DNA from 4 places in the Pseudomonas caspiana genome. Region 1 is predicted to be linked to each of the others. Evidence: predicted binding sites of a transcription regulator. Region 1 holds the regulator's gene; each other region holds the start of a gene.
What was found. The regulator FliA, encoded in region 1, starts transcription of late flagellar genes. The targets are predictions, from matches to a motif close to CTAAAGTTTNNNNNNNNNNNGCCGNTAA.
Positions count from the first base shown of each region.

Region 2: ABRP31_RS20625 (methyl-accepting chemotaxis protein) is a predicted target of FliA. The motif match lies at 2,957-2,984, and genes of this name have one in related genera.
Region 3: ABRP31_RS11410 (methyl-accepting chemotaxis protein) is a predicted target of FliA. The motif match lies at 4,094-4,121, and genes of this name have one in related genera.
Region 4: ABRP31_RS00965 (methyl-accepting chemotaxis protein) is a predicted target of FliA. The motif match lies at 2,898-2,925, and genes of this name have one in related genera.

Region 1 covers NZ_CP167995.1:1,766,317-1,774,126, reverse strand. The annotation lists gene ABRP31_RS08010 (flagellar motor protein) at 1-443, opposite strand, end outside; gene ABRP31_RS08005 (chemotaxis response regulator protein-glutamate methylesterase) at 443-1,612, opposite strand; gene ABRP31_RS08000 (chemotaxis protein CheA) at 1,848-4,133, opposite strand; gene ABRP31_RS07995 (protein phosphatase CheZ) at 4,172-4,960, opposite strand; gene ABRP31_RS07990 (chemotaxis response regulator CheY) at 4,980-5,354, opposite strand; gene fliA (RNA polymerase sigma factor FliA) at 5,647-6,387, opposite strand; gene fleN (flagellar synthesis regulator FleN) at 6,384-7,217, opposite strand; gene flhF (flagellar biosynthesis protein FlhF) at 7,333-7,810, opposite strand, start outside.
Region 2 covers NZ_CP167995.1:4,555,803-4,563,612, forward strand. The annotation lists gene ABRP31_RS20615 (protein-glutamate O-methyltransferase CheR) at 1-731, opposite strand, end outside; gene ABRP31_RS20620 (chemotaxis protein CheW) at 728-1,267, opposite strand; gene ABRP31_RS20625 (methyl-accepting chemotaxis protein) at 1,277-2,899, opposite strand; gene ABRP31_RS20630 (tellurite resistance TerB family protein) at 3,384-4,121, opposite strand; gene ydcS (putative ABC transporter substrate-binding protein YdcS) at 4,335-5,486, shown strand; gene ABRP31_RS20640 (ABC transporter ATP-binding protein) at 5,698-6,738, shown strand; gene ABRP31_RS20645 (ABC transporter permease) at 6,752-7,678, shown strand; gene ABRP31_RS20650 (ABC transporter permease) at 7,668-7,810, shown strand, end outside.
Region 3 covers NZ_CP167995.1:2,489,295-2,497,104, forward strand. The annotation lists gene mqo (malate dehydrogenase (quinone)) at 1-105, shown strand, start outside; gene ABRP31_RS11400 (nuclear transport factor 2 family protein) at 405-839, shown strand; gene ABRP31_RS11405 (HD-GYP domain-containing protein) at 1,009-2,244, opposite strand; gene ABRP31_RS11410 (methyl-accepting chemotaxis protein) at 2,320-3,942, opposite strand; gene ABRP31_RS11415 (class I SAM-dependent methyltransferase) at 4,213-5,175, opposite strand; gene ABRP31_RS11420 (AEC family transporter) at 5,242-6,177, opposite strand; gene ABRP31_RS11425 (pyruvate kinase) at 6,401-7,810, shown strand, end outside.
Region 4 covers NZ_CP167995.1:206,767-214,576, reverse strand. The annotation lists gene ABRP31_RS00985 (rhomboid family intramembrane serine protease) at 1-155, opposite strand, end outside; gene ABRP31_RS00980 (PspA/IM30 family protein) at 235-942, opposite strand; gene ABRP31_RS00975 (YjfI family protein) at 958-1,578, opposite strand; gene ABRP31_RS00970 (FUSC family protein) at 1,747-2,820, shown strand; gene ABRP31_RS00965 (methyl-accepting chemotaxis protein) at 3,051-4,094, shown strand; gene ABRP31_RS00960 (gamma-glutamyltransferase family protein) at 4,221-5,810, opposite strand; gene oxlT (oxalate/formate MFS antiporter) at 5,811-7,103, opposite strand; gene ABRP31_RS00950 (Lrp/AsnC family transcriptional regulator) at 7,515-7,810, shown strand, end outside.

The sequences.
Region 1 (7,810 bases):
CTTTCAAAAACCTTGGCCGCCTGAATATCGCGGTGCTCCTGAGTCAGGAAGTCGACTTCCAGGATGCTGCGAATAGCTTGCGGCTCGGCACCGTCGACCAGCAGCTGCAAGCCTTTACGGGAGTAGGTATCGGGTTCGGCATCGGCAACGGACTCAAGCCCCAGCAGCCCTTCTTTGCGAGCGGTCATGCTCCAGTTGACTACCCGGTCGATACCGCCCGCCAGATCGATTCGCGGTGGAAACAGAATCCAGCCGCCGATCTGAATAGCTCGCTTGAAAGCGCTCATCGGCGCCTGCAGCATCGAAGCTGCCAGGGTCCCGCCAATCACAATCAAGGCCGCCGGACCATTGAGCAAAGCGGACAGATGCCCGCCTTCCAGGTAGTTACCGCCGACAATTGCAATAAACGCGAGGATGAGACCAATCAGACTCAGAACATCCATCAGACGCACGCCTCCACCAGGTGCCGGCCGATATCGTCCAGACTGTAAATTGCATCTGCCAGGTCAGCTTTGACAATCGCCATTGGCATGCCATAGATCACGCAGCTGGCTTCATCCTGAGCCCAGACGTTGCTACCGCCCTGCTTGAGCAAACGCGCACCTTCGCGACCGTCAGCACCCATACCGGTCAGCACCACTGCCAATACTTTGTCGCCGTAGGATTTGGCAGCCGAACCAAACGTGATATCCACGCAAGGTTTGTAATTCAGACGCTCGTCACCCGGAAGGATTTTCACCGCCCCCCGGCCATCGATCATCATCTGTTTACCGCCAGGTGCCAGCAGCGCCAGACCTGGGCGCAGAATGTCACCATCCTCCGCTTCCTTGACGCTGATCTTGCACAGCTTGTCCAGACGCTCGGCGAACGCCTTGGTGAAGGCTGCGGGCATATGCTGAATCAGGACGATAGGTGCCGGAAAGTTGGCCGGCAGTTGCGTCAACACACGCTGCAAGGCGACGGGGCCACCGGTCGATGTGCCGATAGCGACCAGTTTGTAGGCCTTGCGCTTGGGCGTACCCGACAACGGCCCGTGCGAGCTGCTTGCAGCCGGAGTGGCCGGAGCTGGCGCAGCCGCAGTACGCGGGGTTGTTGTACGCGCTGGCGCCGGGGCCGGGCTTGCAGTTCTGCTGGTAGCCGGAGCAGGAGCTACGGTCGGTGTCACTGCAGGCGCAGCAGCCGGAGCCGGAGCCGAACCGCCAAAGCCACGGCGGTTGCTGCGCGAGATGCTGTGGACTTTTTCGCACAGCAGTTGTTTGACCTTTTGCGGGTTACGCGAAATGTCTTCGAAATTCTTGGGCAGGAAATCCACTGCCCCCGCATCCAGTGCATCCAGCGTAACGCGGGCACCTTCGTGAGTGAGCGAGGAGAACATCAGCACCGGGGTCGGACTGCGCTGCATGATCTGGCGGACGGCCGTAATGCCATCCATCATTGGCATTTCGTAGTCCATGGTAATCACGTCAGGCTTGAGCGACAGCACCAGATCAATCGCTTCCTTGCCGTTGCTCGCGGTACCGACAACCTTGATATTTGGGTCTGAAGAAAGAATTTCCGTGACGCGGCGGCGGAAGAAACCGGAGTCATCCACCACCAATACCTTGACTACCATAAACACTCCATTACAGGCCGCACGGAAACGACTGGACTTAGCGACGCGTCATTGAAACGAGATTCGGGGGACTACAAAAGGCCGACCGAAGCACGCCTCAAAAAGTCACGAGGCACACGCGCTTGTGCAAGCTGCGCCTGCGACTCGTCATTATTATTGCCTTCGCATCCATTCGCAGCGTTTCGACACCGCCCGACCAGGCGTCACGGGCAGTTGTCTGCCCGCGACACCAGAATCAGATACGCCGTGCAGCGTACCGCTTCAGCATACTCGGCACATCGAGGATCAAGGCAATGCGACCGTCACCAGTGATGGTGGCGCCTGACATGCCTGGCGTTCCCTGCAGCATTTTGCCCAGCGGCTTGATAACCACTTCCTCTTGACCCACCAACTGATCGACGACAAAGCCGATACGCTGGGTGCCAACAGAAAGAATTACCACGTGCCCTTCATGCTGCTCCTCGTGAACGGCAGAACTGACCAGCCAGCGCTTGAGGTAGAACAACGGCAATGCCTTGTCACGAACGATCACGACTTCCTGACCATCGACGACGTTAGTGGTCGACAGGTCAAGGTGGAAGATCTCGTTGACGTTGACCAGCGGGAAGGCGAAAGCCTGGTTGCCAAGCATTACCATCAGGGTCGGCATGATCGCCAGAGTCAACGGCACCTTGATGACAATCTTCGACCCCTGCCCCTTGGTCGAGTAGATATTGATCGTACCGTTGAGCTGAGCAATCTTGGTTTTCACCACGTCCATGCCCACGCCACGGCCCGATACGTCAGAAATCTCGGTTTTAGTCGAGAAGCCTGGCGCGAAAATCAGGTTGTAGCAGTCGGTATCGCTCAGGCGGTCGGCAGCGTCCTTGTCCATCACGCCACGCTTCACAGCAATGGAGCGCAGAACGTTAGGGTCCATACCCTTGCCGTCATCGGAAATCGACAACAGGATGTGATCGCCTTCCTGCTCGGCCGACAGCACAACGCGTCCGCCGCGAGGCTTGCCCGATGCTTCGCGCTCTTCCGGGGTCTCGACACCGTGGTCGACCGCGTTGCGCACCAAGTGGACCAGCGGATCGGCAAGCGCCTCTACGAGGTTCTTGTCCAGATCGGTCTCTTCACCGACCAGCTCCAGGTTGATCTCTTTCTTGAGCTGACGAGCCAGGTCGCGTACGAGTCGCGGGAAGCGGCCAAACACTTTCTTGATCGGCTGCATCCGGGTCTTCATCACCGCGGTCTGCAAGTCGGCCGTTACCACATCAAGGTTGGAAACCGCCTTGGACATGGCTTCGTCGCCGCTATTAAGACCCAGGCGCACCAGACGGTTACGCACCAGCACCAGTTCGCCGACCATGTTCATGATCTCGTCCAGGCGCGCAGTGTCGACCCGAACGGTGGTTTCGGCTTCGGATGCGACCGGCTTTTCAGCAGGTGGCGCAGCCGCTTTAACCGCTGCAGGAGCAGGAGCAGGAGCAGCGGCTTTGGCGGGCGCTGGCGCAGCAGCTGGTTTGGCAACTGCGGCCGGAGCAGGCTTGGCTGCTGGCGCTGGTGCTGCCGCTTTAGCGGGCGCAGCAACTGCCGCAGCGGCTGCTGAACTGGCGGCTACTTCAGGCTCAAACTTGCCTTTGCCGTGCAGCTCATCAAGCAGCGCTTCAAATTCGTTGTCGGTGATTTCATCGCCCTTGCCTGCCGATGCAGCAGAGGCAGTGGCAGCAGGAGCCGGAGCCGGAGCTGGAGCGGCTGCGGCAGCAACGCCGTTAGCATCGAATGAACCTTTGCCGTGCAGCTGATCAAGCAACGCTTCGAATTCATCGTCGGTGATGTCACCGCTTTCAGCCTTGCCAGCGGGCGCGGCAGCCACCGGAGCGGCAGCAGGTGCTACGTCAGGAGCAAACTGACCTTTGCCATGCAACTGGTCAAGCAGCGATTCGAATTCCGAGTCGGTGATTTCGTCACTTGCGGCTTCGCCTGTCGCTGCCGGCGCTGCAGCAACTGCTGCTGGCTCCTTGGCTGCATTGAGCGAATCAAGCAGGTTTTCGAATTCGGTATCGGTGATCTCGTCCGAAGGCGCTTCAGCGACGACTTCAACCGGCGCCTCCTCCACGACTTCAGCAGGCGCTTCGTCAGCCGATGCTGGCTCTGCCAGACGCGCCAGTGCAGCCAGCAATTCCGGTGTAGCCGGAGTTACTTCACTGCGCTCACGCACTTGGCTGAACATCGCATTGACCGCATCCAGCGCTTCAAGGACCACGTCCATCAATTCCGAGTCTACGCGACGCTCACCCTTGCGCAGGATGTCGAAGACGTTCTCGGCGATGTGGCAGCACTCCACCAGCTCATGGAGCTGGAGGAAGCCGGCGCCCCCTTTTACAGTGTGAAAACCGCGAAAAATTGCATTGAGCAGATCTGCGTCATCCGGTCGGCTTTCCAGCTCGACCAACTGTTCAGACAACTGCTCCAGAATTTCGCCGGCCTCTACCAGAAAATCCTGAAGGATCTCTTCATCGGCGCCGAAGCTCATTGGGGTGCTCCCTAAAATTAACCGTCAACAGACCAGACTTAGAAGCCCAGGCTCGATAGCAGATCGTCTACATCGTCCTGTCCGGACACAACGTCTTCCCGTTTATCGGCATGAATCTGCGGACCTTCACCCTGTTTGATATGTTTTTGTGGATCTTTTTCTGCGCGGATGGATTCGTCGTCGTGTTCGATGCCCGCAAAGCGGTCTACATGACTGGCCATGAGCACCAGTTTGAGCAGATTGCTCTCGACTTCAGTGACCAATTGCGTCACGCGTTTGATCACCTGGCCGGTCAGGTCCTGGAAGTCCTGAGCCAGCAGAATGTCGTTGAGGTTGGAGGAAACCTGGTGGGTATCCTTTTCGCTGCGCGTCAAGAAACCATCAACACGGCGCGCCAGTTCACGAAACTCTTCAGCGCTGACTTCACGCCGCATGAAACGCCCCCAGTCCGCACTCAAGGCCTTGGCCTCGTCGTTCAGACTGTGCATCAGCGGAGTACTTTCCTCGACCAGGTCCATGGTGCGGTTAGCCGCACCTTCCGTGAGCCTGACAACATACGACAGGCGTTCGGTGGCGTCCGTGATCTGGGACACTTCTTCAGCTTGCGGCATGTTCGGGTCAATCTGGAAATTGACGATCGCACTGTGCAGCTCGCGCGTCAGCTTGCCGATTTCTTGATACAGGCCACGATCTCGAGCCTGGTTAAGCTCATGGATCAGTTGCACAGCGTCGCCGAAACGGCCTTTTTCAAGGCTCGTCACGAGCTCGCTTGCGTGTTTTTTCAGGGTCGCTTCAAACTCGCCCATTGACGTTTCGTTGTTCTCCATAGAGCCCTCGCGGCATACATCAGCTATTGACGCGCTCAAAGATCTTGTCGATCTTTTCTTTCAGCGCCTGAGCCGTGAATGGCTTGACGACATAACCATTGACGCCGGCCTGAGCCGCTTCAATGATCTGGTCGCGCTTGGCTTCTGCGGTCACCATCAACACCGGCAGGTGTTTGAGGCGCTCATCGGCACGCACTTTACGCAGCAGGTCGATACCGGTCATCCCAGGCATGTTCCAGTCCGTTACCAGAAAGTCAAAGGAACCGCTTTCCAGCATCGGCAACGCGGTAAGCCCGTCATCGGCTTCGGACGTGTTGGTGAAGCCCAGATCACGCAGCAGGTTTTTAATGATCCGCCGCATCGTTGAGAAGTCATCAACGATGAGGATTTTCATGTTCTTGTCCAATTCGACCTCCAAGCAGTCTTTGACGCGTTCAGCACCTGAACGCGCTGTTCAATCAATACTGGCACAGCTCACATTGGCTGCACGAAAACGACGACGGGCTTGGTAAATCAACAACTATGGAAACCGCACAGCAAATCCACGGGCTGCATGAAAGCTATTGCTTTTAACAGTCCGTGGAGCGAATGCCTGTATGGCTCCAGCCTTGTCCACTGTCCCACGTAACGCTTTGCACAGCCTGCTCACACGCGACACGCAATCACCAAGGATTACGTACCACCTGTCAACGCGCTCGCCACTCTCCCAAACGCCCTCGTAAACGAGCTGCGCACTGGCTGTGTAACTGGCTGACTCGAGATTCACTGACCCCCAGGACCTCACCGATTTCCTTGAGGTTCAGCTCCTCGTCATAGTACAGCGCCAAAACCAGACGTTCACGTTCCGGCAAGTTGGCGATTGCATCTGCCAACGCAGCCTGGAAGCGTTCATCTTCCAGGTCACGCGACGGCTCAAGCGAACCGCTTGCGCCATCCTCATGCAGTCCTTCATGTTCGCCGTCCTGCAAAAGGTCGTCGAAACTGAAGAGGCGACTGCCCAAGGTATCGTTCAAAATCCCGTAATAATCATCGAGACTCAATTGGAGTTCGGCCGCAACCTCATGATCTTTAGCGTCGCGACCTGTTTTTGCTTCAATTGAGCGAATTGCGTCACTGACCATGCGCGTATTGCGGTGGACCGAGCGAGGCGCCCAGTCTCCCTTACGCACTTCATCGAGCATCGCACCGCGAATACGAATCCCGGCATAGGTCTCGAAACTGGCACCCTTGGTGCAATCGTACTTGGTGGACACTTCCAACAAGCCGATCATGCCTGCCTGAATCAAGTCTTCAACCTGAACACTGGCTGGCAAACGAGCCAGCAAGTGGTACGCAATGCGCTTGACGAGCGGAGCATACCGCTCGATCAGCTCATATTGCGAGTTCCGGGACGCTTTGCTGTACATCTGATAGCCGCTCGCGGTCATTGAACAGGCCCTGCGCTTGTCTGGTAAACCAGTCGCTCAACGAAGAACTCGAGATGCCCACGCGGGTTGGCAGGCAGTGGCCAGGTATCGACCTTCTGCGCAATAGCCTTGAACGCCAGGGAGCATTTGGAGCGTGGAAAAGCTTCGTATACCGCACGTTGCTTCTGGACAGCCTTACGCACGCACTCGTCGTAAGGTACGGCGCCTACATATTGCAAGGCCACGTCCAGAAAACGATCAGTCACTTTGGTCAGCTTGGCGAACAGGTTGCGCCCTTCCTGCGGGCTCTGGGCCATGTTGGCCAGAACGCGGAAGCGGTTCATCCCGTAGTCGCGGTTGAGCAGCTTGATCAAGGCATAGGCGTCGGTGATGGAAGTAGGCTCATCACACACCACCAGCAACACTTCCTGAGCCGCCCGGACAAAGCTGACCACTGACTCACCGATACCGGCGGCCGTGTCGATCACCAATACGTCAAGATTATCGCCAATGTCGCTGAAAGCCTGGATCAGGCCAGCGTGCTGCGCCGGACTCAGATGAACCATGCTCTGCGTGCCGGAAGCAGCAGGCACGATGCGAATCCCGCCCGGGCCTTGCAACAAGACGTCGCGAAGCTCACAGCGCCCTTCGATCACATCAGCAAGGGTGCGCTTGGGCGTAAGCCCCAGAAGGACATCGACATTGGCCAGGCCAAGGTCGGCGTCCAGCAGCATGACGCGCCGGCCAAGCTCGGCCAAGGCCAGCGAAAGGTTCACTGACACGTTAGTCTTACCGACGCCACCCTTGCCGCCGGTCACCGCGATCACCTGTACGGGATGCATGCTGCCCATGTTAGTTTTTTACCTTGTGTTGCGTAGACCGAAGCCAGATTGCGGGCGACACGCTCAATGAAGAGCCGTGCCAGGCAGACCATCGATGCAGGTAAGTTTCAATTGTTCGCATCACTTAACCGACCCGTTTGTTGGGGTTGTGGTAAAGGTCGGCGAACATATCCGCCATGGCCTCTTCGCTTGGCTCTTCTTGCATCTGCACATTGACCGCGCGCGTCACCAATTGGTGCCGACGTGGCAGGTGAAGATCATCAGGAATTCGTGGTCCATCGGTCAGATAGGCCACAGGCAACTCATGACTGATGGCAAGACTGAGTACTTCGCCCAGGCTGGCGGTTTCGTCCAGCTTGGTCAGGATGCAACCGGCCAGACCACAGCGTTTGTAGCTGTGATACGCGGCAGTGAGCACCTGTTTCTGGCTGGTGGTTGCCAGCACCAGATAATTACGCGACTTGATACCGCGCCCGGCCAGGCTTTCCAGCTGCATGCGCAAGGCCGGGTCGCTGGCTTGCAGGCCCGCAGTGTCGATCAACACAACACGCTTGCGCAACAGAGGGTCCAGCGCCTGCGCCAGTGATTGACCAGGATCAACG
Region 2 (7,810 bases), 2.8 Mb from region 1:
AACAGGCTGCCTTCGGCTGGCCCGATAAACAAAATCCCGTCATCGCGGGTCAGGCGCTTGAGCACTTCAAACACATGCTTCTGGGTGGGCTGATCAAAATAGATCAGCAAGTTCCGGCAGAACACAAAGTCGTAAGCCGTCTGATTGATCAGTGCCGGATCAAGCAGGTTGCCGGCGCGAAAACTGATCCGTTCACGAACCCGGGCCTGTAGCTCAAAACCGTCTTCGGTCGCATTGAAATAGCGATCGCGGTATGAAATGTCATCACCACGAAACGAGTTTTTACCGTACACCCCACGCTGTGCGCGCTGGATCGATATCGGGCTGATGTCCATTGCGTCGATCGCAAACTGTGGCGCCAGAACGTTAGCGTCCAGCAAGGCCATGGCAATGGAATAAGGCTCTTCACCAGTGGAACACGGCAGGCTGAGGATACGAATCGGCCGCACGCCGTTCAGCTCGGCGATGCGTGCCTTGGCGAGGTTGCTTAACGAGACAAAGGATTCCGGATAGCGAAAAAACCAGGTCTCGGGGACGATTACAGCCTCAATCAACGCTTGTTGTTCGTCTGCTGACGACTGCAGAAGCTGCCAGTAACCATCGCTGTCGATGACTTTAGTGGCCAGATAACGCTGGCGTACCGCACGTTCGACGATTGCCTCGCCCACCGAAGCAACATCAAGGCCGATACGGTCCTTGAGAAAACTGAAGAAGCGCGCCTCATGACTCATGGCGTCTCCTCGATAAATTCAAGCTCCGAGGGCTGCGCCGGATAGAGCAACTCGCGGACCTGATCACTGAGCAGGTCCTGAACGCGGATCCATTGCACCAGCCCTGAAGCATCTTCACGCACCGGCCCCAGATAAGAAGCATCTGGGCTATCCAGACCGTAATCCTTGAACTCGTCTGGTGCGCATCGCAGCATGTCGGTGGCCTGCTCGATAATCAGCCCGAGCAAGCGCCTCGGTTGTTCGGCATCAACCTGATAGTGCACCAGCACCAATCGCGTGCTGGTGCGCGACTTGGCGGTCTGGCCGAACGCCAAAGCGGCGAGGTCGATTACGGGGATCATATCGCCGCGATGGGCCAACACTCCCGCGACCCAACGTGGAGCCTGGGCAATGGCCTTCAGTGGCAGACGCGGCAGCACCTCGGCGATTTGCACCGCCTCCAGCGCATAGCGTTCGTCGCCGATACGAAACAGCAGGAACAACTTGTTTTTCGGCACCACCGAAGAACTGCCGCGACTGACCGGTTGATCGCTCATGGTCAGTACTCAGACTTTGAAACGCGAAACGCCGCTGCGCAAACCGACCGCCACCTGACTCAACTCATCAATGGCAAAACTGGCCTGACGCAAGGACTCCACGGTCTGGCTGCTGGCATCGCCCAACTGCACGAGCGCCTGATTGATCTGCTCGGCACCGGTGGCCTGCGCCTGCATGCCTTCGTTGACCATCAACACCCGAGGCGCCAAAGCCTGCACTTGATGAATAATCTGCGTAAGTTGTTCGCCCACCTGCGTAACCTCGAACATGCCGCGACGCACTTCCTCGGAGAACTTGTCCATGCCCATCACACCGGCAGACACCGCCGACTGGATCTCACGGACCATCTGCTCGATGTCATAAGTCGCAACGGCAGTCTGATCAGCCAGGCGACGCACCTCAGTCGCGACCACGGCAAAACCACGGCCATATTCACCGGCTTTTTCCGCTTCGATGGCAGCGTTGAGCGACAGCAGGTTGGTCTGGTCGGCGACCTTGACGATGGTCACGACCACTTGGTTAATGTTGCCCGCCTTCTCATTGAGAATGGCCAGTTTGGCGTTGACCAGATCGGCCGCGCCCATGACCTGATGCATGGTGTCTTCCATGCGCGCCAGGCCCTGCTGGCCAGAACCGGCAAGGATCGAAGCCTGATCCGCGGCGCTGGTCACTTCGGTCATGGTACGGACAAGATCACGAGACGTGGCAGCAATTTCCCGGGACGTCGCGCCGATCTCGGTGGTCGTCGCAGCGGTTTCTGTAGCGGTGGCCTGCTGCTGCCGCGAGGTAGCAGCAATTTCGGTGACTGATGTCGTGACTTGCACCGATGAGCGCTGGGCCTGAGATACCAGGCCTGTCAGCTCAGTCATCATGTCGTTGAAGCCGGTTTCCACGGCGCCGAATTCGTCCTTGCGATCCAGATTGAGTCGTTTGCTCAGATCGCCCGTGCGCATGGTCTCCAGAATACTGACGATGCGCTGCATCGGCGACATGATCGAACGCATCAGCAAAAGCCCACACGCCGTTGCGGCAATAATCGCGACGAGAAGAGAAAGGCCCATGCTGATTTTTGCGCCAGTAACAGCGACGACAATTCGGTCAGTAGCGTCATCAGCCACTTTCTTGTTGATGACAATGATGTCGTTCAGTTGCTTACGGCCCAGCGACCATACGGGCCTGGTCTGATCGTAAAACTCTGTCTTGGCTTTGAGGTAATCACCGCGCTGAAAATTGGTATGCACGTCATTGAGGAGGCGTGTATAGGTCTCGCGCTGCCGCTCGAAGTCGGTGAAGTTTGCCTTGTCGGCGTCGTCGAATATGGTTTGCTTGTAGTTGTCGACCTGCTGCTGGAGGCGCGCCTCGAAATCTTTGAACTGGTCTTTTTCCGGGCCCGTCAGCTCACGTCCTTCGCCTTCACCAATCAATTCAAGGGTGCGAATGTAACTTTCGCCCCAAGCGCTACGCAGCAGGGTGCTGTAGTACACGCCCGGCAGTGCATCGAGGCGAACTTCTTCTTCACTGGACTGGATCGATAACAGACGGGAGAAAGAGACGACAACCATCAAGAGCATGATGGCGATAATTACGGCGAAACTCGCCAAAATCCGTTGGCGTAAGGTCCAGTTCTTCACGGTCATCCCTCAAGAGTTCAACACCGGACTTCACGCCGGGTTCAAGAAGCGGACCGACGAACGGCCCAACGCGGCCTGAGTATAGCCCACGCTCCTACAAACTTAGGGGGTAGTTTCAGAGAAAAATTAGGCACATTCCCGCTAACTCCCAAGAATTTTCTTACAGGCCTTAGGTATTCGAATGAATGCAGGGGTTACATGGGGCGTTGTAGATGGGTGTTTGGGGCTAGCTTGCCGCAGGAACTGCGGGAGATTCTATGTTTGCCTGTAAGCGCTGGCCTCGCCTCGTAGGACTGGCTTTAGCCGGGAGAGCGGTATTTCTGGCGAATGATATTTAGCGAATGCCCCGACGTCCTCCCGGCTAAAGCCGGTCCTACGAGATGGCGCAGGACCTGTGGGAGCGAGGCTTGCTCGCGATACATGAGACGCAGCTAAAGGGCATAACGCGTTGTCATTTACTGCGAGCAAGCACAACTGACTGCCTTTAACCCTGGGCCTGACGGACCTGTATCTCCAGCTCGGCCTTCAAAGCAGGCGCCAGCTTCAATTGACGGGCCAGCTCGTCCAGATAAGCGCGCTCCATGAAATGCTCTTCATCAACCAGCATCACACTGGCGATGTACATTTCCGCCGCCATTTCCGGGGTCTTCGCAGCGCGAGCGACTTCAGCCGGGTCCAGTGGTTTGTGCAATTCAGCGTGAAGCCATTGCTGTAGCTCCTGGTCACCCGTCAGCTTGGTAAATTCACCTTCGATCAGCTCGCGCTCGCGCTCGTCAACGTGACCGTCAGATTTAGCGGCCGCAACCAGTGCACGCAGGATGGCCTGACTGTGCTCTTCAACCTGCTCGGGCGGCAGACGATCGATGGTTTGCGGCTCACCCTGCGGTGCTGAGCCCTGTTTAGCCTGCCAGTTACCGTACGCTTTGTAGGCAATGACACCCAGCGCGGCCAGGCCACCATAAGTCAGCACTTTGCCGCCGACCTTGCGTGCGCCTTTGCTCCCCATCAACAAACCCATGGCGCCTGAAGCCAAAGCCCCACCGCCTGCTCCCGACAGCAGACTGCTCAGACCACCGCCACCTGCACCACCCAACAAGCCGCCCAGACCGCCAGCAGCAGAGGATTTCTTGCCGCCCTGCTGATGTCCTGCACCACCGGCCTTGTTCTGGAGCATCTCCTGACCGGACTTAAGAAGTTGGTCGAGTAAGCCACGCGTGTTCATGGAAAGCCTCCACAGACTTGTTCATTCAATTGGATACAAGCCAGAGTAAAACGAAGTGTGTCCAGGCTGGAGTGCAGGTGTGCTTCCGGATGTTGCAACGCACCCGACGCTGCTGCACATTATCGAAACACTGATAAGCCCCGCCGCCTCTCCGTTTGTTGCGCTACAACTGTTGATTACTGCCCCGACCATAACTAAAGAAGAGGGATTCTGATGTCAGCACACAAAACCGCATTGCTGAGCGCCGCGTTTACCGCTTTCATTGCCAGCGCCAGCTTACAGGCAACCGAAACACTCAAGACCGTGGGTGAAGGCGAGGGCCAACTGGATATCGTTGCATGGCCGGGCTATATAGAACGCGGCGAAAGCGACAAGGCTTATGACTGGGTCACGGGGTTCGAGCAGCAGACCGGCTGCAAGGTCAACGTAAAAACGGCAGCAACTTCTGATGAAATGGTCAGCCTCATGACCAAGGGTGGTTACGATCTGGTAACCGCATCCGGCGACGCGTCCTTACGCTTGATTGCCGGTAAACGCGTTCAACCCATCAACCCCGAATTGATCCCCAACTGGAAAAACCTGGACCCACGTCTCAAAGGCGGACCGTGGTACGTGGTTAATCAGCAGACGTTCGGCACCCCCTACCAATGGGGCCCGAATGTGCTGATGTACAACACTGACGTATTCAAAGTCCCGCCCGTGAGCTGGAGTGTGGTGTTCGAGGCACAGGATTTGCCCGACGGCAAACCTAACAAAGGTCGGGTTCAGGCTTACGACGGGCCGATCTATATGGCCGACGCCGCGCTTTATCTCAAGTCAGCCAAGCCTGAACTGGGTATCGTTGATCCTTACCAATTGACCGAAGTTCAATACGCTGCGGTACTCGATCTACTGCGCAAACAGCAACCGCTGATCCATCGCTACTGGCATGACGCAACCGTGCAGATGAGCGACGTGAAGAACGAAGGCGTAGCGGCATCCAGCTCCTGGGGCTACATGGTCAATGGTCTGAAAGCGGATAAACAGCCAGTGGACTCAACCATCCCCAAGGAAGGCGCCACTGGCTGGGCGGACACCACCATGTTGCACGCCGATGCCAAACACCCGAACTGCGCCTACAAATGGATGGACTGGTCGTTGCAACCCAAAGTACAGGGTGATGTGGCCGCCTGGTTCGGTTCGCTGCCTGCGGTACCAGAAGCGTGCAAGGCCAGTGATCTGTTAGGCCCACAAGGTTGCGCGACTAACGGTTTCGATCAATTCGAACACATTGCCTTCTGGAAAACGCCACAATCCGAAGGCGGCAAGTATGTGCCTTACAGCCGCTGGACTCAGGATTACATCGCGATTATGGGAGGCAGGTAAATCCCGAAACGTCGTGTTTGCGCAGGTACAACCCCGGTACGAAGAACACCGCGTTGTATCGCGACAAACATTGGGCCTGTAGGTGTGACCGGGTGGCGATGGCGGTTTATCAGGATGAATCGTTCGCAACCTTCGGCAGGACCTACAGAAAATGCACTCCCATTCAAAGGATTGCAGTTTGTCTGTCGCCGTCGAAAATCGGAGTTCTACCATGCCCCTTGCAGTCCAGTTCACCAACGTGTCCCGACAGTTTGGCGAGGTAAAGGCCGTTGACGGGGTTTGCATCGAGATTGAGGACGGCGAGTTCTTTTCCATGCTGGGTCCCTCAGGCTCGGGCAAGACGACTTGCCTGCGCCTGATTGCAGGATTCGAACAACCCAGCGCTGGCTCGATTCGTATCCACGGCGAAGAAGCCGCTGGCCTGCCGCCCTATCAGCGTGACGTGAATACGGTCTTTCAGGATTACGCCCTTTTCCCCCACATGAATGTGCGCGATAACGTTGCCTATGGCCTGAAAGTCAAAGGCGTCGGCAAGCAGGAACGTTATTCGAGAGCCGATGAGGCTCTGGCGATGGTTGCTCTGGGCGGTTATGGCGAGCGCAAACCCGTTCAGCTTTCCGGCGGCCAACGCCAGCGCGTAGCTCTGGCCCGGGCACTGGTCAATCGTCCTCGGGTGTTGTTACTGGATGAACCCTTGGGCGCACTTGACCTGAAACTTCGCGAACAGATGCAAGGCGAGTTGAAAAAGCTTCAGCGCCAACTGGGCATCACTTTTATTTTTGTCACTCACGACCAGACCGAAGCGCTTTCCATGTCGGACCGGGTCGCGGTGTTCAACAAAGGCAGAATCGAGCAGGTCGATACGCCGCGCAATCTGTACATGAAACCTGCAACTCGTTTTGTCGCCGAATTCGTCGGCACCTCAAATGTGCTGCAGGGCGATCTGGCCGCACAATTGAGCGGCAGCGCACTGCCTTTCTCTATTCGCCCGGAACATATCCGCTTCGCCGAGGGGGCGCTCGGCAGCCATGAGGTTGAAGTCAGCGGCCAGTTGCACGACATCCTCTATCAAGGCAGCACCACCCGCTACGAACTGACCCTGGACGGCGGGCAAAGCCTTAACGTCAGTCAGGCCAATAGCCAATGGCAGGACAACGGCGCGCCTTATCAGCCCGGCCAGCGCTTGCATATGCGATGGTCACGCGATGCTATGGTCATTCTCAAGGATGCCCCTGCGAATGCAGGCCCGTGACATGAGCCAGCCCATGGTTCGATCAGACACATCGCCCTTGCGAAGGCTCAGCGATTTACTCTACCGACGGCCAAATCTATACCTGTCGCTGCTGCTCGTACCGCCGCTGATCTGGTTCGGCGCAGTGTATCTGGGCTCACTGCTTGGTTTGCTGTGGCAAGGTTTTTACACCTTCGACGACTTCAGCATGACGGTCACGCCGGACCTGACCCTGGCCAACTTCGCAGCGCTGGTGCAGCCCGCAAATTTCGACGTCATCAAACGCACGCTGACAATGGCCATTGCCGTGTCCATCGCGAGCGGCATTATTGCCTTTCCCATTGCGTACTACATGGCGCGCTATACCCGTGGCAAGACCAAAGCATTTTTCTACATCGTGGTGATGCTGCCCATGTGGGCCAGTTATATCGTCAAGGCTTACGCCTGGACCTTACTGCTGGCCAAAGGCGGCGTAGCGCAATGGTTCATTCAGCATCTTGGGCTTGAGCCGCTGCTGCAGTTTATCCTCGGCATTCCAGGCGTGGGCGGCAGCACGCTGTCGACCTCGTATATAGGGCGATTCATGGTTTTCGTCTACATCTGGCTGCCGTTCATGATTCTGCCAATCCAGGCCTCACTGGAGCGCTTGCCGCCTTCACTGCTGCAAGCCTCGGCCGACCTTGGCGCACGCCCGCACCAGACCTTCATGCAGGTGATCCTGCCGTTGTCCATCCCGGGCATCGCCGCAGGATCAATCTTTACCTTTTCACTGACGCTGGGCGATTTCATCGTGCCGCAACTGATTGGCCCGCCTGGCTACTTCATCGGCAGCATGGTGTACGCCCAGCAAGGAGCCATCGGCAATATGCCCATGGCCGCCGCCTTTACGCTGGTACCGATCCTGCTGATTGCGGTTTACCTGAACATCGTCAAACGACTGGGGGCATTCGATGCGCTCTGAACCCAAGACAGAAAAAGCGCCGATCTGGCTGAAGGTCGCCGCCTGGGGCGGTCTGGTGTTTCTGCACTTCCCGATCCTGATTATCTTCATGTACGCGTTCAACACTCAGGACGCCGCGTTCAGCTTTCCTCC
Region 3 (7,810 bases), 720 kb from region 1:
AAGCCACCGGTAATTGACCCGGCAGCTTATCCCGCTGCAAGCGCTGCTCCGGCCAAGCCTGCCAAGCCACAGCCAAGCAATCCGGCTGCGGATATGGCTCTGTAATAAGCTTTATCGTCAAACGCATCGGGTTCAGGCGGTCAGCAATGGCCATTTGAAACCCGAACAGAAAACCCGGCACTGCTTTAGCGGCAGTGTCGGGTTTTCGCGTTTCAGCTCCCGGAAAAAAACTAAAACCGAGTGCTAATCGCCACAAATAATTATCGGTTTAATCGGCTAAAGCGTCTGGTTTGAAAATCCCGTTTGCCTGGCTTGATAAATAAGCTATGTTGTAAGACGTCGTATAAGACAACTCGATCTTTTACGCGTATTCCATCGCCAATAAACAATAACAAGGAACAACCATGAACAAGAGTTTCAAGCTGCTCGTTGCATTTCTCTGCCTGTTCGGCGGTTATACGGCTACTGCTCACGCTTCGGATCAAGCCGATGTTGAAAAGGCTGTCGATAAACTTACTCAGGCCATGTGGCACAAGGATATTGCGCAACTGCAGGCGTTGACAGCTGACAACCTCACTTACGGTCATTCCAGCGGCAACATTCAGGACAAGAAAGCGTTTATCGCCGATATCGAAACTGGCAAAAGCGCATTCAACCGGCTTGAGATGCAGAAGCAGCAGGTCACCCTGTCAGGCGATACCGCTCTGGTGCGCAACCACTTCTCCGCTGAGGCGGTGAACAGCGGCAAGGTTGTCCCGACTGAAATCGAAAACTTCCAGATCTGGCAGAAGCAGGACGGCCAGTGGCTGCTGATTGGGCGTCAGGCATTCAAATTCTGATGTCAGCGTAAGCACCGCTCTCATGACTGCACTGTCCGTTGGAGCGAGGCTTACCCGCGAAGAACGACGACGCGATCTGCCTGACAGACCTTATCGAACGTTTCGCGGGCAAGCCTCGCTCCAACAGGGCAATTGGCTTCGCAGCCTTCGGCAGCTCCTGCAAGATTTGTTACTGGCCACAACTCGACTTACTCGCCGCGCTCGTCTCTAACCACAGCTCATCCAGGTTACTGAATCCCCATTCCTTCGCTGACTCAAGACCCACGATCCGGTCCTGGCCCAACAGTGCGGCGAGGTTGATAGTGGCATGCGCAATGGGCTTATTGTTATTGGCACAAAAGAACACCCGAACCTTGGGCGTAAGCAGTGATTTTTCGTGCTGTTCGGTGACGACGCCAATACGGCCGCTCTGCAGGCGAACCAGCGCACCCACCGGGTAAATGCCGACGCATTTGACGAAGGCCTGAAAGACCTTTTCATCAAAATGCCCCTGCCATTGGGCCATACGGTGGATGGCTTCGGCGGGACCCCAAGCCTCCTTGTAGGGGCGATCCGAAGTCACCGCGTCATAGACATCACACACCGCGCCCATTCTTGCGAACAGGCTGATCTGAGTACCGGCCAGCCTGTGGGGATAGCCCGTGCCATCGATCTTTTCATGGTGATGCAGGCAGACGTCCATGACGCGAGCGCTGAAATGCTGGCTCTGCATCAGCATAGTGGCCCCGCACTGCGAATGGCTGCGCATGGTCGCGAATTCCTCATCGCTCAGCGCACCTGGCTTGTTGAGGATGGTCAACGGGATCACGACTTTGCCCACGTCATGCATCAGGCCTGCAATGCCCGCCTCATGAACCAGAGCTGGCGGCAGCCCAAGCTGGCGGGCGAGGGCGATCATCAGCGCGCAGACCGCGACCGAATGCATGTAGGTGTATTCGTCACAGGTTTTCAGTCGCGCAAGACTGATCAAGGCATCGGGGTGCCGAGCTAGCGAGTCAGAGATCTCCTCTACCAATTCGCTGACCTGTTCCACTTCAATGACCTGGCCCATGCGTAAATCACTGAACATCTTCTCCACCGCAGCTCTGGAATGAGCGCACAGCTTCAGCGACCGGGAAATCTCCTGATTCAATGCGACCCTGTGCGGGATCGGTCGGTTGGCGATGGTTTGCAGGTTGGTCGGCAAGGCAGGATCTGCTTGCAGAGACTGCGCCGGTATCGGGCCGACACCTCGGCTGTCATCGATCCAGAGCTCTGCGACTTTAGCGTCGAGTATGCGCTGCAGATCATGCTCGTTCGAAAGCATGAATCCGTTTTTCCAGAATGACTGCTCTATCCCTGAGCCACAGAATTCGTGTACGTACATACCGAGGCGCAGCTCGGCCACAGAGATATGTTTCAGCACGATAGTTACTCGCTTTTTTTATGGCTGAAGTTCGCGATCAGGCATTCGGAACTGATCGCGTTTTTCCTGCATTGGCTATATCGAAAACCTCGCTACGAGACGATTGAGGCCCACGGCCAGTTGCGACAGCTCGTTACTTGCCAGTGAAGTCTGGCTGGCGGCAGATGAGCTTTGTGAAGACAAGTCGCGAATACTCACCAGGTTCTGGTCAACCGAACGGGCGACTTGTGCCTGCTGCTCTGAGGCGGTGGCTATCAGTAGATTCCGCTCATTGATGTCGGAAATCGCCGCGGTGATTTGTTTGATTGCGATGCCGGCTTCATGGGCAATCTGCAATGTCGATCCGGCTTCAAGCGAGCTTTGTTTCATCGACTGCACCGCCAGCGTCGAATCTTTCTGAATGCCCTGGATCATCTGCTCGATTTCCCGGGTAGACGTCTGGGTTCTGTGGGCCAGTGCGCGGACTTCATCCGCTACCACGGCAAAACCGCGGCCTTGCTCGCCCGCGCGGGCTGCTTCGATCGCTGCGTTCAAAGCCAGCAGGTTGGTTTGTTCGGCAATGGAGCCAATCACGTCCAGCACTTTAGCGATGTGCTGTGCCTGGTTCGCCAGGCCTTCGACTTCAACGCCGGTACGCTCGACCGTTGTGCTGAGTTTTTCCAGCGAGGCGATGGTCTGGCTCACGCGTTCTTGTCCAGTCTGGGCCGAGCGCTCGGACGCCTGGGTTGATTGCGAGGCCGATACCGCGTTGCGTGCGACCTCTTCAACAGCAGCGGTCATCTCGTTAACCGCCGTAGCCGCTTGTTCGGTTTCCATGCTTTGACGCTGAATGCCGGCATTGGACTCTTTGGTGATCGAGCTCATTTCCTCCGCTGCGGAGGCAAGTTGCCCTGATGAATCAGATATGTGCTGGATCGTTCCTTTCAGGCTCGCCAGCATGGTCGCAGTGGCGGTCTGCAGCTCGGTCATTTCATCTGCGCCGCTGATTTCTACCGTGGTGCGCAGATCGCCGTCGGCAATCTTGCGGGTGGTGACCAGTAAGGTTTGAATGGGTTGGGTAATACTTCGGGTAAATGCGACGGCAACAAAGATCGTTACGATAACGGCGATAACAATGAATATCATTGAGATGTAGCGCCCACTGATAAAACTTTCATCGGCGATTGATCCGGATTGCAATGCGCCTTTTTCATTAATACTGATCAATGCCTCGATGGCGGCTTGCAGTGCCACGGCTTGAGGCTTGGAAGTGTCTTGAATGAACACCGCCATTTCCTGATAGGTGCGGGTTTTACTTAGCTCCATCAGTTCGTCGATTTTGCTTTGATAGGCACTGACGTTACTCGCGACCTTATTGAACAGCTCTTTCTCGGTCGCGTCGGAAACCAACGGTGCATAGTCTTGTGTGGCGGTGCTCAAGTTAGCTTTAAGTTGATTGATTTTCTTGATCGATGCCTCGCCCAGCCTGGCATCGTCCATGACAAAACGCCTGGCATCCAGACGGTATAGGAGCATGGCGGTCTCTATCCTGCTGGCCTGTCTGACGCTGGGCAGCCAATTATTCTGCAGGTCGGAGGCGGAGTCATGGATGTCATCCATCTTCAGCAACGAGGCGACGCCAAGGCCGATCAGTAGGAGACAAATGATGCCGAAGCTGAACAGGGCTCTGGTGGTCAGTTTTATATTTCTTGTTTTCATGCCGAGATACCTCGAATCGCCACGCTGCGATAGCTGTGATTCAACTGATCTACCTAATGGCGACTTGATATCAATCTAGCCGCCTGGATGTGAAAAAACCATCACCTGCATAAAAAATTTTTGTTGTTTACACAGGGTTGGTTATCAAAGTCCATCGGCGTTTACAGCGCAAACTTTAAGGGCGTCAAATAGATGTTTATTTGGCGCCATTAAATATTAATTGGATCCACTTCGTGACTTTAAAGTTGCGAAGCTAACTAACGATCGCTGTTATGTTACAGCGTCTGAGGCTTGAAAAGTGTCGGTAAAGAGCAGTGCTTTAAGCCCGCCCTCGACTTCGGCATCCGGGAACTCAGGCGGATTGGGCAGGCGTTGTTCGAAGCGCAGGCCAGGTGCTTCGGTGGCGGTGTGGTTAATCAGGAAGTCGGAACCCAGGCTTGGCTCGTTCATGCAGGCCAGCACCTGACCGCCGGGAACCAGTAGTTCGGGCATCCGTCGCAGGACTTTCTGGTAATCCTTGTCGAGCAGGAAGCTGCCGCGCTGGAAGGAGGGCGGATCAATGATGACCAAATCATAAGGGCCGGATTTTTTCACTTTGCCCCAGGACTTGAACAGCTCGTGATCCAGAAAGCTGACTTTGCGCAAGTCGTGCTGATTCAGGCGGTGGTTCTCCCGTCCGCGAGTAAGCGCGGCGCGGGACATGTCCAGATTGACCACATGTTCGGCACCGCCTGCAATGGCCGCCACCGAAAAACCACAGGTGTAGGCAAACAGATTCAATACCCGCTTGCCTTGCGCCTGCGCACGGACCCAGTCGCGCCCGTAACGCATGTCCAGAAACAGACCACAGTTTTGCTTCCTGCCCAGATCCACCCTGAAGTGCAGGCCGCTTTCAGTGATTTGCCATTCTTCGACCCGCTCACCCAGTAGCCATTCAGTGGTGCTTTCGGGCAGATAGCGATGTTGCAGCAACAAGGTATGCGCCTTGCTGTTCAGCCATTGTGGCGTACGGGTCAGATCCAGCAGCAATTGAGTCAGTGCTTCAAGCTCGGCCTTTGCGGGTTCGCGAAAGAGCGACACCAGCACCACGCCCTGCATCCAGTCGACCGTCACCTGTTCAAGTCCCGGCCATACGCGGCCTCGGCCGTGAAACAGACGGCGTGTTTCATCGGGTGCGGTTTGCAGGGCATCCAGCAGATGCTGGTTCAGGACGGCGAGTGCTTCTGGGGTCATGACGGGCAATCAGTGGCGAAAAGGCGCGACATGTTAAACGTTATCGACGCCGGACGGGCAGCAACGTCAACCGGCATGACTGATCAGGTACAGACAGATCGAAAGTGTCACGAGCGAGCCGAGGGTCGACACCAGAATCGTGCTCGAGACCAGTGACGCTTCGCGCTTGTAGTATTCCGCGAGCATGAAAGGGCCAGTGCCGGTTGGCAGTGCACTGAGCAGCAAGGCGGCATTTGCCCATAGAAGCGGCACGTCGAATACATGAAACACCAGCACCCAGGTCAGCAGCGGGTGGCCGATCAGCTTGATCAGGACCAACTGCGACGTTCCCTCACGGGTACCTTGCTGTTTTTCGGCGAGGAACAGGCCAAGTGCAACTAATGCGCAGGGACTGGTGGCCGCACCCAGCAGGCTGAGCAGTTTTTCCAGCGCACCGGGCAGAGGCGTGCTGGTGCTAGCCCATAACGCGCCGAGGATCGGAGACACCACAAGAGGATTTTTCGCCAGCGCCAGAAGTACTTTCAATGCAATGCGGTGCGGTCGGCGCTCGGTTTGCAGTCCGACTTCGACACAGACCAGCGCCAGGCCAAACAATACGCAGACCACCAGGAGCGCTCCGACCAGCGCCGGTTCCAGCCCCTCTTGACCAAGCACCATCACGCACAGCGGGATACCGATATAACCCGCGTTGGCATAGGAACCACCGAGTGCATCGATGCTGGCGTCGGCCAGATTAGTGCCTTTCTTCCAGCGCAGGAGCAGGGTGACGACGAACACCGATAAGGTGCTCAAGGTAAAGCCGATAACGAAACCGGGGTGCCAGATCTGCTCCCAGGTCGATGTCGCGGTAACGCTGAAGAGCAGCGCCGGTAAACACAGCCAGACCACCATCCGGTTTATTTCCGACGCGGCATTGGGGCCCAGGCGGTTCGTGCGACGGCAGATAAACCCCAGCAGGATCAGGGCGAAAATCGGCAGCAATACATTGAGAACAGCAAACATTCAGGCCAGACCCGTTGCGCGCAAACAGGCGGGCAAGGTTAAGCACGAAAATCGTTAGCGTCCAATCTATTTTTTCCTTGCTGCGCAGGCCCGTCCATCTGCTGGCCGTCCACGGTAAGCAGATCGTCACAATCGAGTCTTAGCCTTTAAGTCCGCACATTGCGCTGGTCCAGGTGCTTGTCTGACGGACCGCAATGGTCTCCATTCGAAGCGAGTGCCCGCCATGACGATTATAGAAACCGACTTCAACGTGTTGGATGAGCAACAAATACGAGCCGCGCTCAAGCGTCTTTCTTTTTTGCGAGTCAAGATGGAGGCTGCTGCCCGCACGCCCATCGAGAGCATGCAAGTACATCCTGATTATCTGGACAGCGCCCGCAACTTGTTGGGCTATCTCGCGTTGCGCCGCCATGATATTCGCCCTCTGCAACAGCAGTTGTCCGGGCTTGGCCTTTCCTCCCTGGGACGCTGTGAAGCCAATACGCTCGCATCGGTCGACAGGGTCATCGATGTCTTGAAACGCTTGATTCCCGGCGCGGAGCTTGAAGAGAACTCGGGCAGCGTGGTGAACCAGGCAGGGGAAAAGCTCTTGAACCTGCACGCGGACCAGTTATTCGGCGGGCCATCGCCAGAGCGGGGCGTGCGCATCATGGTGACCATGCCTCATGAGGCAGCGACCAATCCTTCCATGGTCGGCGAACTGGTGCGGGCGGGCATGGATTGTCAACGCATCAACTGCGCTCACGATGACCCGGCTACCTGGCTGAAAATGATTGAGCATGGTCGCAACGCCGCTGCCAAGGTCGGCAGAACCTGCCAGGTCATGATGGACCTGGCAGGGCCGAAGTTGCGCACGGGGCAGATACAACCCGGCCCCGCGGTGTTGAAAATCCGCCCGCAACGCGATGATTTCGGACGCATAGTGACCCCCGCTCAAGTCTGGCTTGCCGAAGAACCGAAGGCCTTTTCAGGCGATGACTATTGTTTGCAGATGCCGGGAAAATGGTTAACGCAGTTGCAGGTCGGTGATGAGCTTGCGTTCAGGGACGCGAGGGATTCAAGTCGTTCATTGTCTATCGTTGAAGTCACGGGGCAAGGCTGTCGGGCGGAGCTGCGCAAGACGGCCTATATGATTCCCGGTATAGAGCTGCACCTGAAAAAACAGAGGGGGCGGCCAAAGTCAGAACGCATCACCGGCGTGCCACCCCGGGAGCAAAGCATTGTGCTCAACGAAGGGGATGTTTTACTGCTGAGCGCCGATGCCAGTCACGGCCATCCTGCAGTGATGGACAGCACCGGCAAGGTCCTGACACCGGCGCGTATCGGGTGTACGTTGCCTGAGGTGTTCAAGGACCTGCGCGCCAACGAACCGATATGGTTTGACGATGGGAAAATCGGTGGGCGCATTCAGTCAGTGCAGGCCGACGTCGTTACTGTCCGTATTACTCATGCGCCGGGCGGCGCCAAACTGAAAAGCGACAAGGGTATCAATCTGCCCGACAGCGAGCTGCAACTCGACGCGCTGTCGCCCGAGGATCTGGACGCACTTGCGTTCGCCAGTCGGCATGCAGACGTGGTGGAGTTGTCGTTCGTGAACAGCCCTGAAGACGTCAAATCACTTCTGGCGCATTTG
Region 4 (7,810 bases), 1.6 Mb from region 1:
AACGGGGAAAAAATAACGCCTTGCAGCCCCGACCAGGTCCTGGGGACCAGACCATGGCTGAGCAGGCTGTTTGCGGTCAGCGAGTTAATCACCTGAACTGCAATCATCAAAGCAGCGAGGCCAAGAATAACGCGTAGTCCGCTTCCGACTTTCATGTAGGCACCGTTCGAACCAGTAAAAGCAACCAAACAAAAAAGGGACAAACGGATTTCCGCTTGCCCCTTTTTTCAGACCTTACTGACCCGCGTTGCCACCTTGGCTCTGCGCTTTCAAGCGGGCCAGAACGTCAGCAGCACCACCGGTTTTCGCACCGATACCGGCATCCTGCAAACGACGCTCCAGATCACCACCGTTCGCCGCGTTGTCCAGTTCCTCTGCGGCTTCGAGCTTGGCGTCCTGTTCATCCTGACGCTGCTTGATGCGCGCCAGCGAACCCACGGCAGTTTCCAGACGGCCATTGGCACCGCCTGTGGCCGCGGCGGCGTTGATCTGCGCTTTCTGTACGCTGTCACGCGCCTTGGCCATGTCGGCTTGCTGACGCAGGCCTTTGATCTGGCTTTCGGCCTTGGTGACCTGAGCGGTCAACTTGGTGACCTGAATGCCGAACTGGTCAGCGGCGGCTTTTTCCTGATCACGCAGTGCGGTCAATTCGGAAACCTTTTCCGCACACTCCAGAGCCAGACCTTCTTCGCCCTTGTTCATGGCGGCGATGGCTTTCTGTTCCCAGTTGGCGATGTTCTTGTCGTGTTCGTCCACACGCTGTACGGACAGCTTGTGCTTGGCTTTGATCTGAATCAGCTGGTTACGGGCGGCGAGCATCGAAGCGTCGGCGTCACGGATTTCCTGATCCAGAATTCGTAGGGCTTGAGCGTCGACGATTGCCTCACCGACCTCGGAGGCGCCGCCACGCATAGCGGTAACCATTTTCTTCCAAAGGCTCATTGATTTGTCTCCCGATTACTGTGAGTCAACTGTTAAAAAATCTTCGTAGGCATCAGCGGCGCGGATCACGTTGTCTGCCAAGGTAAACACTTCCTGGACAATGACGGTCAGTGAAGAAGCCGCGCTCAGTGCGCCAAACATGCTGTAGACGGTCTCGCCGTTGGGCATGGTTTCGATACCGATGGACGACAGCGGGAAGATGTCCCGGCTGCGCAATACGGTGTCGTTGAATGCCGCGACGTCTTTTACCTGGGAGGCGTAAACCAGTACGCAATCCACAAGAATCTGGTCGCCCGCAATTGCAATGATGATCGGCAGGCCGCCGAAGTTATTCATCGTCACGCTCAAGCTTGGCTCGGCCCCCTGGACCAGCGTCAACTCGACTTCATTACTCTTTACCACGTCCAGTTCAACGAGCGCCGAGTGCAGCGTGTCGATGGTCCAGTTGGTATTTTCGCTCATGAATTCCTCCAGTTTGATGCGGTTACCCAAATAGGGCTGGCGTAACACTTTTTCGACGTTTCTCAAGACTTCAGCGTTTTCAGGAAGCACATACAGCTCTCTTTTGACGTACCCGGCCGCCGTCAGCCGTGCACGCATTTCACGCATGTAGTCGGTTGAAGTTTTTCGAGCCATCCGAGCGCCTTCCAGGACATCACATGTGATGGTTCAGCAAGCTACTCTCATAAAAACTCACATGCAACACCTCACATGTGATGAAACATTTCATCGCGACTGTGGCTTAGTGACGTCATCCCGCGTCTCTTCCGGGATCGATTCCCAAACCGCGCGGTCTTTAAACGCATGACCAATACCCGCTCTCTCCGTTTGCCTTTCTGGTTGCGTCGCGTTTTGCGGCCCTTGCTAGATCCTTACCGCCGCTATCGCCATGCTCGCCTGATCCATGCGGCGCGGATTGCGGTCGGGTTGCTGGTGACGATTCTATTGACCACGGGGCTGAATCTGCCTCACGGCGAGTGGGCATCGGTGACGATGCTGATCGTGATTGGTGGCTTGCAGCATCACGGCAATATCCGCAAAAAGTCCGTCGAGCGTGCCTACGGGACATTGATTGGTGCGGGGCTTGGGTTGCTGGTCGTTGTGCAGCAGGGTTATCTGGAGATGCCGTTGCTGACGTACGCGATGATGTCGGTAATGTGCGGATTCTTTGCGTATCACGCGATCGGCAAGGGCGGGTATACCGCGTTGCTTTCGGCCATTACGCTGTTCATCGTTGCAGGCCATGGTTACAACCCTATCAGCGACGGGTTGTGGCGTACGGTCGACATTCTTATCGGTATCGCGCTGGCGTTGGCATTTTCGTTCGCCCTACCGCTTTATGCAGTGTTCTCCTGGCGCTACAACCTGGCCAGCGGTTTGCGTGACTGCGCCAAAGTGTATGGCCGCATTATCCATGGCCAACCCGTAGCGGCTGACGAGCATCTGAAGCTAATGGCGCGCCTGAACGCCACCATGTTACAGCTGCGCTCGCTGCTGCCTTCAGTGTCCAAGGAAGTGCGAATTTCCATGGTCGAGCTGGATGCCATTCAAGGGCACTTCCGCATGTGCCTGAGCACGTTGGAAATCCTCGCCAACATTCGCCCGGAAGATCTGGATCAAGCGGCCGGCCCGGAATGGCGTGCACGCCTGGATACGGAGTTCCGGCAAACCCGCCGTCAGTTGATCGGTATGGCTCGTGCGTTGCAAACAGGTGCGACGGAGCGCCTGCAGCGTACATCCGAAACGAACCTGCCAGACCTGGGTTACCCGATCCCCGTGCAACTCACCGGGTATCACCTGCTGATGCTGCAACTGGCGAGCAATATCGACGGCTTGCAACAGCGACTGGCGAAAACTTCAAGACGCTGGAAAATCTGATCAGTCCAGGCAAACGGTAGCGCCCTGCGCGCATTCATACCGGCAGATGACAGACCACCGAAACTGCGATAGCTTGCCTAAAGGCACGGTGACATCAGCCGATGACCAAATAGGAAGTTCAAACTTCCGCACTCCAAGGGGCAATCAATAGCCCCTTTTTCTGTACCTTTTTTTGCACATTGTTTATGTGAAGGCTGCCGCCTCCTATAACTTTTTGAAGCAGAAAGCACATGATCGAACCCGAACGGATAGTCACTCTCTCCCGAGAAGTGGAAGCGTTAGCGAATCGAGGTGTCAGCGACATACAAATGATCACGCGGCAAACTCGACTCTTGGCGATCAATGCACTGATTGAAGCGGCGCATGCGGGTAAAGCCGGATTGGGATTTTCCGTCGTGGCGGAAGAGGTCAAGGACATATCCGAACGGATTTCGAAAATCGCCAGTGGCCTGACCCAGGATTTGCAGGCATCAGTCAATGAACTGACTGATCTGGGCCGAGGCATGTGCTTTGACGTACGCGGTCAGCGGCTGGCGGATCTGTCGCTGAATATGATCGAGATCATCGACCGCAACCTTTATGAGCGTACGTGCGATGTCCGTTGGTGGGCGACGGATGCTTCGCTGGTCGATGCATTAACCACAACCACGCCGGAAACCAGCGCTCACGCCAGCGGGCGGTTAGGGATCATCCTCGATAGCTACACCGTGTATCTGGATATCTGGGTTGCAGACACCAAAGGACGCGTCATCGCCTCGGGTCGGCCAGACACTTTCGGCAAGGTCATCGGTGCCAACGTGGCAGAGGCACCATGGTTCAAGCAGGCCGTGCGGCACTCATCCGGTGATCAGTATTTTGCCGGGGAAGTGGCGGTGGAACCGTTACTTAACGGCTCGCAAACCTGCGCATTCAGTGCGGCTGTACGCAGCAAGGCCGGCAAGCAAACGCCGGTAATTGGTGTGATCGGGATTTTCTTCGACTGGAAAAATCAGGCGGACTCGATCATCAACGGCGTGCGCTTGAGTGACGAAGAGCGCGCTCGAAGCCGGGTGATGCTGGTCGACGCCAAGCACAACGTCATCGCCAGCTCCGACGCCCAGAGCCATTTGGGGCAGAACGTTGATTTGCAGATCAAAGCCGGACAGGCCAGCGGTTACAGCACCCAGCCCAACAACGTCATCCAGGGCTACTCGATGACGCCTGGATTCGAGACCTATCCCGGCATGGGCTGGCTGGGTGTGATTGAGCAGCAATTGCCAGCGATAGAGGCGTAGCTCAACCGAACTGTCTGAAATGCACTCCTGTAGGAGCTGCCGAAGGCTGCGATTTAATTATCCTGAAACACCGCCTTCGCAGCCTTCGGCAGCTCCTACAGGGGCCGTGTTGTTGCGTGATTACACTCAATACCCCGCCGCCGCCCCATTACTGCGCGGATCAAACGCACCTTCGAAAGAACCATTTGGCAAGCGTACCGCCGCTGCCGCATGCCCCATGGTTTCGGTAAAGGGCGCGAGTATCTCGACCTCATGACCAAGGGCTTTCAGTTGTTCGATCACTTCGGGCGCGATACGCGACTCCAGCTTCAACGTGTCACTGCTGTCGCCCCAGGTTCTGCCCAGCAACCAACGCGGCGCGGTGACGGCCTGCTGCAATGATTGATTGAACACCGCATACCGACTGAACACGGCAGCCTGGGTTTGGGGCTGGCCGTCGCCACCCATGGTGCCGTAAACCAGCGTGCGCCCGTCACTCAACCGCGCCGCCGCAGGATTCAACGTGTGGAACGGTTTCTTGCCCGGCTTCAGCGCCAACAGATGATCGGGATCGAGACTGAATGAGGCGCCCCGGTTCTGCCAGTTCAGGCCGCTTTCCGGCAACACTACGCCGCTGCCGAACTCGTGATAGATGCTCTGGATAAACGACACCGCCAAGCCATTGTTGTCGATGATGCCCATCCAGATCGTATCGCCCGGCCCCTTGCCCTCGCCCCACGCCGCTGCGTGCTGCGGATCGATTCGCTCGGCCAGAGTGTGCAGGTAATCCGCTTCGAGACAGGCCTGCGGCTCGATGGTCATGTGCTCGGGATCAGTAATGTGTTCATCGCGCACCGCAAACGCCAGCTTGGTGGCTTCAACCAAAGTATGGATGTGCTCGGCGCTATCGGCTGCACATTGGTTCAGACTCGCATGGTCGGCGATGCCGAGGATCATTTGCGACACCAGCCCCTGACTTGGGGGCGGCATATTGAACACGGTGCCAGCGCTGTGCTGGAGCGCCAAAGCCCGAACACGTTTGGCGCGATATCCCTCCAGGTCACTGCGAGTGACCGGGGCACCCACCCGCTCTAAATCCTTGGCGATGGAGTCCGCCAGCGAACCGCGATAGAAACTGTCGAGCCCCTCTTCTGCCAGCGTTCGCAGGGTCCCGGCGAGGCGAGTCTGTTTGAACAGACTGCCCGCAACAGGGGCTTTTCCGTCGTGCAGAAAGGTTTCGGCAAAGCCCGGAATATCCTGTAATTCAGCCTTCTTGCTGGCGGTTGCCATGTGCTGGGACGGGGTGACCGGGATGCCGGATTGCGCATAGAAAATCGCATCAGCCAACAGCCGGGGCAGTGGCAGACGACCGTCCCTTTCAGCGCTGACTTGCAACGCTTCTTGCCAACCGCCCACGGTCCCGGCGACCGTCAGTGCGGCGCCGGAACCGCGAACCGGGATGCGCGTCATGCCCGCGTAGCGCTCCATCGTCGCAAGGCTGCCGGCCGGGCCGCTCGCATCAATGGCAATTGGTTCGCCTTCGGGCGGGACAATCAACCAGAAGCCATCGCCACCCAGGCTGTTCATGTGCGGATACACCACCGCAATCGTAGCGGCCGCCGCGACCATCGCCTCAATCGCGTTGCCACCCTCGCGCAATATGGCCAATGCCGATTGAGCAGCAAGGCTATGAGGCGCGACGGCGATGCCACGGGCTGCGAGCGTTGTATTAAGCATTCAGACTCCTTGGTTGACAGGCTGCGGGGCATTCTTCGCCAGCCAGTTGATACGCATGCGTTTGAGGACGAAAAAGGCCAGTGCGGCGGTAATGATGTCGAAGCTGATCGCGACGGCAAACACCGGAACCCAACTGTCGGTGTATTGGTGCAGCAATGCCGCCACCGGACCGCCGAAGATTGAGCCAATGCCTTGCGCCATGTACAGAAAGCCGTAGTTGGTCGTTGCGTTTTTGCTGCCGAAGGTATCCGTCAGCGTCGACGGGAACAGCGAGAAAATCTCACCCCAACCGAGAAACACCACGCCCGACAGCAGCACGAAAAGCACCGGGTTATCGATGGTCAGAAACCACAACGTCATGGCGACGCCTTCAAAAAAGAAGGCGAAGGCCATGGTGTTTTCCCGGCCCCAATGATCAGAGATCCAGCCAAACAATGGCCGGGTCAGGCCGTTGCAGATGCGGTCGATGGTCAACGCAAGGGGCAAGGCAGCCATGCCCATGACCATCACGTTGGTCATGCCGAAGTCCTTGGCGAAACTGGCCATCTGCGAGGTGACCATCAAGCCCGAAGTGGACATCATGGTGAACATCGCGAACATCAGCCAGAAAAGCGGTGTTTTAAGCATCTGACGGGGCGTCACATCGGCCACCACTCTGCCCACTATCGGCACAGGCTGTTCGGCAAGTTGCGCGGGCGGTTGACGCAAGAACTGAGAAGCGACAAAACCCACGACGCCGAGGATCAGGCCGAAGGTCATCAGCGTCGACTCCATGCCGACATCCTTGAGGCTGTTGCTGATCGGGAAGGTCGTGAGCATCGCGCCCATGCCATAACCCGCCGCGACAGCACCCGCCGCCAGACCGCGACGATCCGGGAACCAGCGCACCATCAAACCGACGATGCCGACGTACACGATGCCAGTCCCCAGCCCACCCAGCAGGCCATAACTCAGGTACAACGCCGTCAATGAAGTCGCCTGACTGGCCAGTACCCAACTCAAACCGGATAGCACGCAGCCCGTAGCGATCAACTTGCGCAGACCAAAACGATCAATCAACCAGCCTTGGGCCGGTGAAAAGAATGTCTGCAGAATAATTAACAGGGAGAAAGTTATTTGCACCTGAGCCAGTGAAACACCCAACTTCTGTGTTAATGGGCCGGTGAATAAAGTCCACACATACTGCGGACTGGAAATGGCCATCATACAAACCATGCCGATAACCAACTGATACCAGCGCGAACTGAAAGCCCCGACAGCTGGCTGCTCTAGCGTAAGCGTCTTGCTGACCATAACGAATCTCACTGTGTAAGTGGGTTATGCGTCTTGTTCAGCAAGTGACATGCCAACTCAACTTGAGCACTCATGATATAGAGGATGGACTTTATATACGCCAGGCAACGTTATGAAAAACAGTCGCCCGCACTTTAAACTTCCGAGGCAAGAGTCGAAATAACGGCATTAATAGTGTTCAGATTAAATTGAGACATTACTTATTAACGACCTTCACTCTACGCCTACCCTCCGGACTCATCTAACGCTAGCCAGACACAAGACATCGCTTAACGGACACATTGCCTTTTTAGTTCAAGAATCGGCTCATGGCGAGCGCACCAGAATGATTCTTCTTGCTTCGTTTTAGCTCGTGGCAACCCATTGGCAGCCACCACAGGTAATATGCCCGCAGCCTTGAAGGAGAGAAGCTTGTCCACAACCCGCCAGCCCGTCCTCGATGAAATCGACCGCCAGTTGATCGCGGCCCTGCAGCTCAATGCTCGCGAAAGCGTTGCGATGCTCGCACGGCAACTGGGTATCGCCCGCACCACGGTCACGTCCAGGCTGGCACGGCTGGAAAGCGCCAAGGTCATCACCGGCTATGGCGTACGCCTGAGCCAGCGTGTCGTCGACGGTGGTCTGCAGGCGTATGTCGGGATCACCGTGCAACCGCGTTCAGGCAAGGAAGTGCTGCGCCGCCTTAGCAGCCTGGCTCAGGTTCAGCA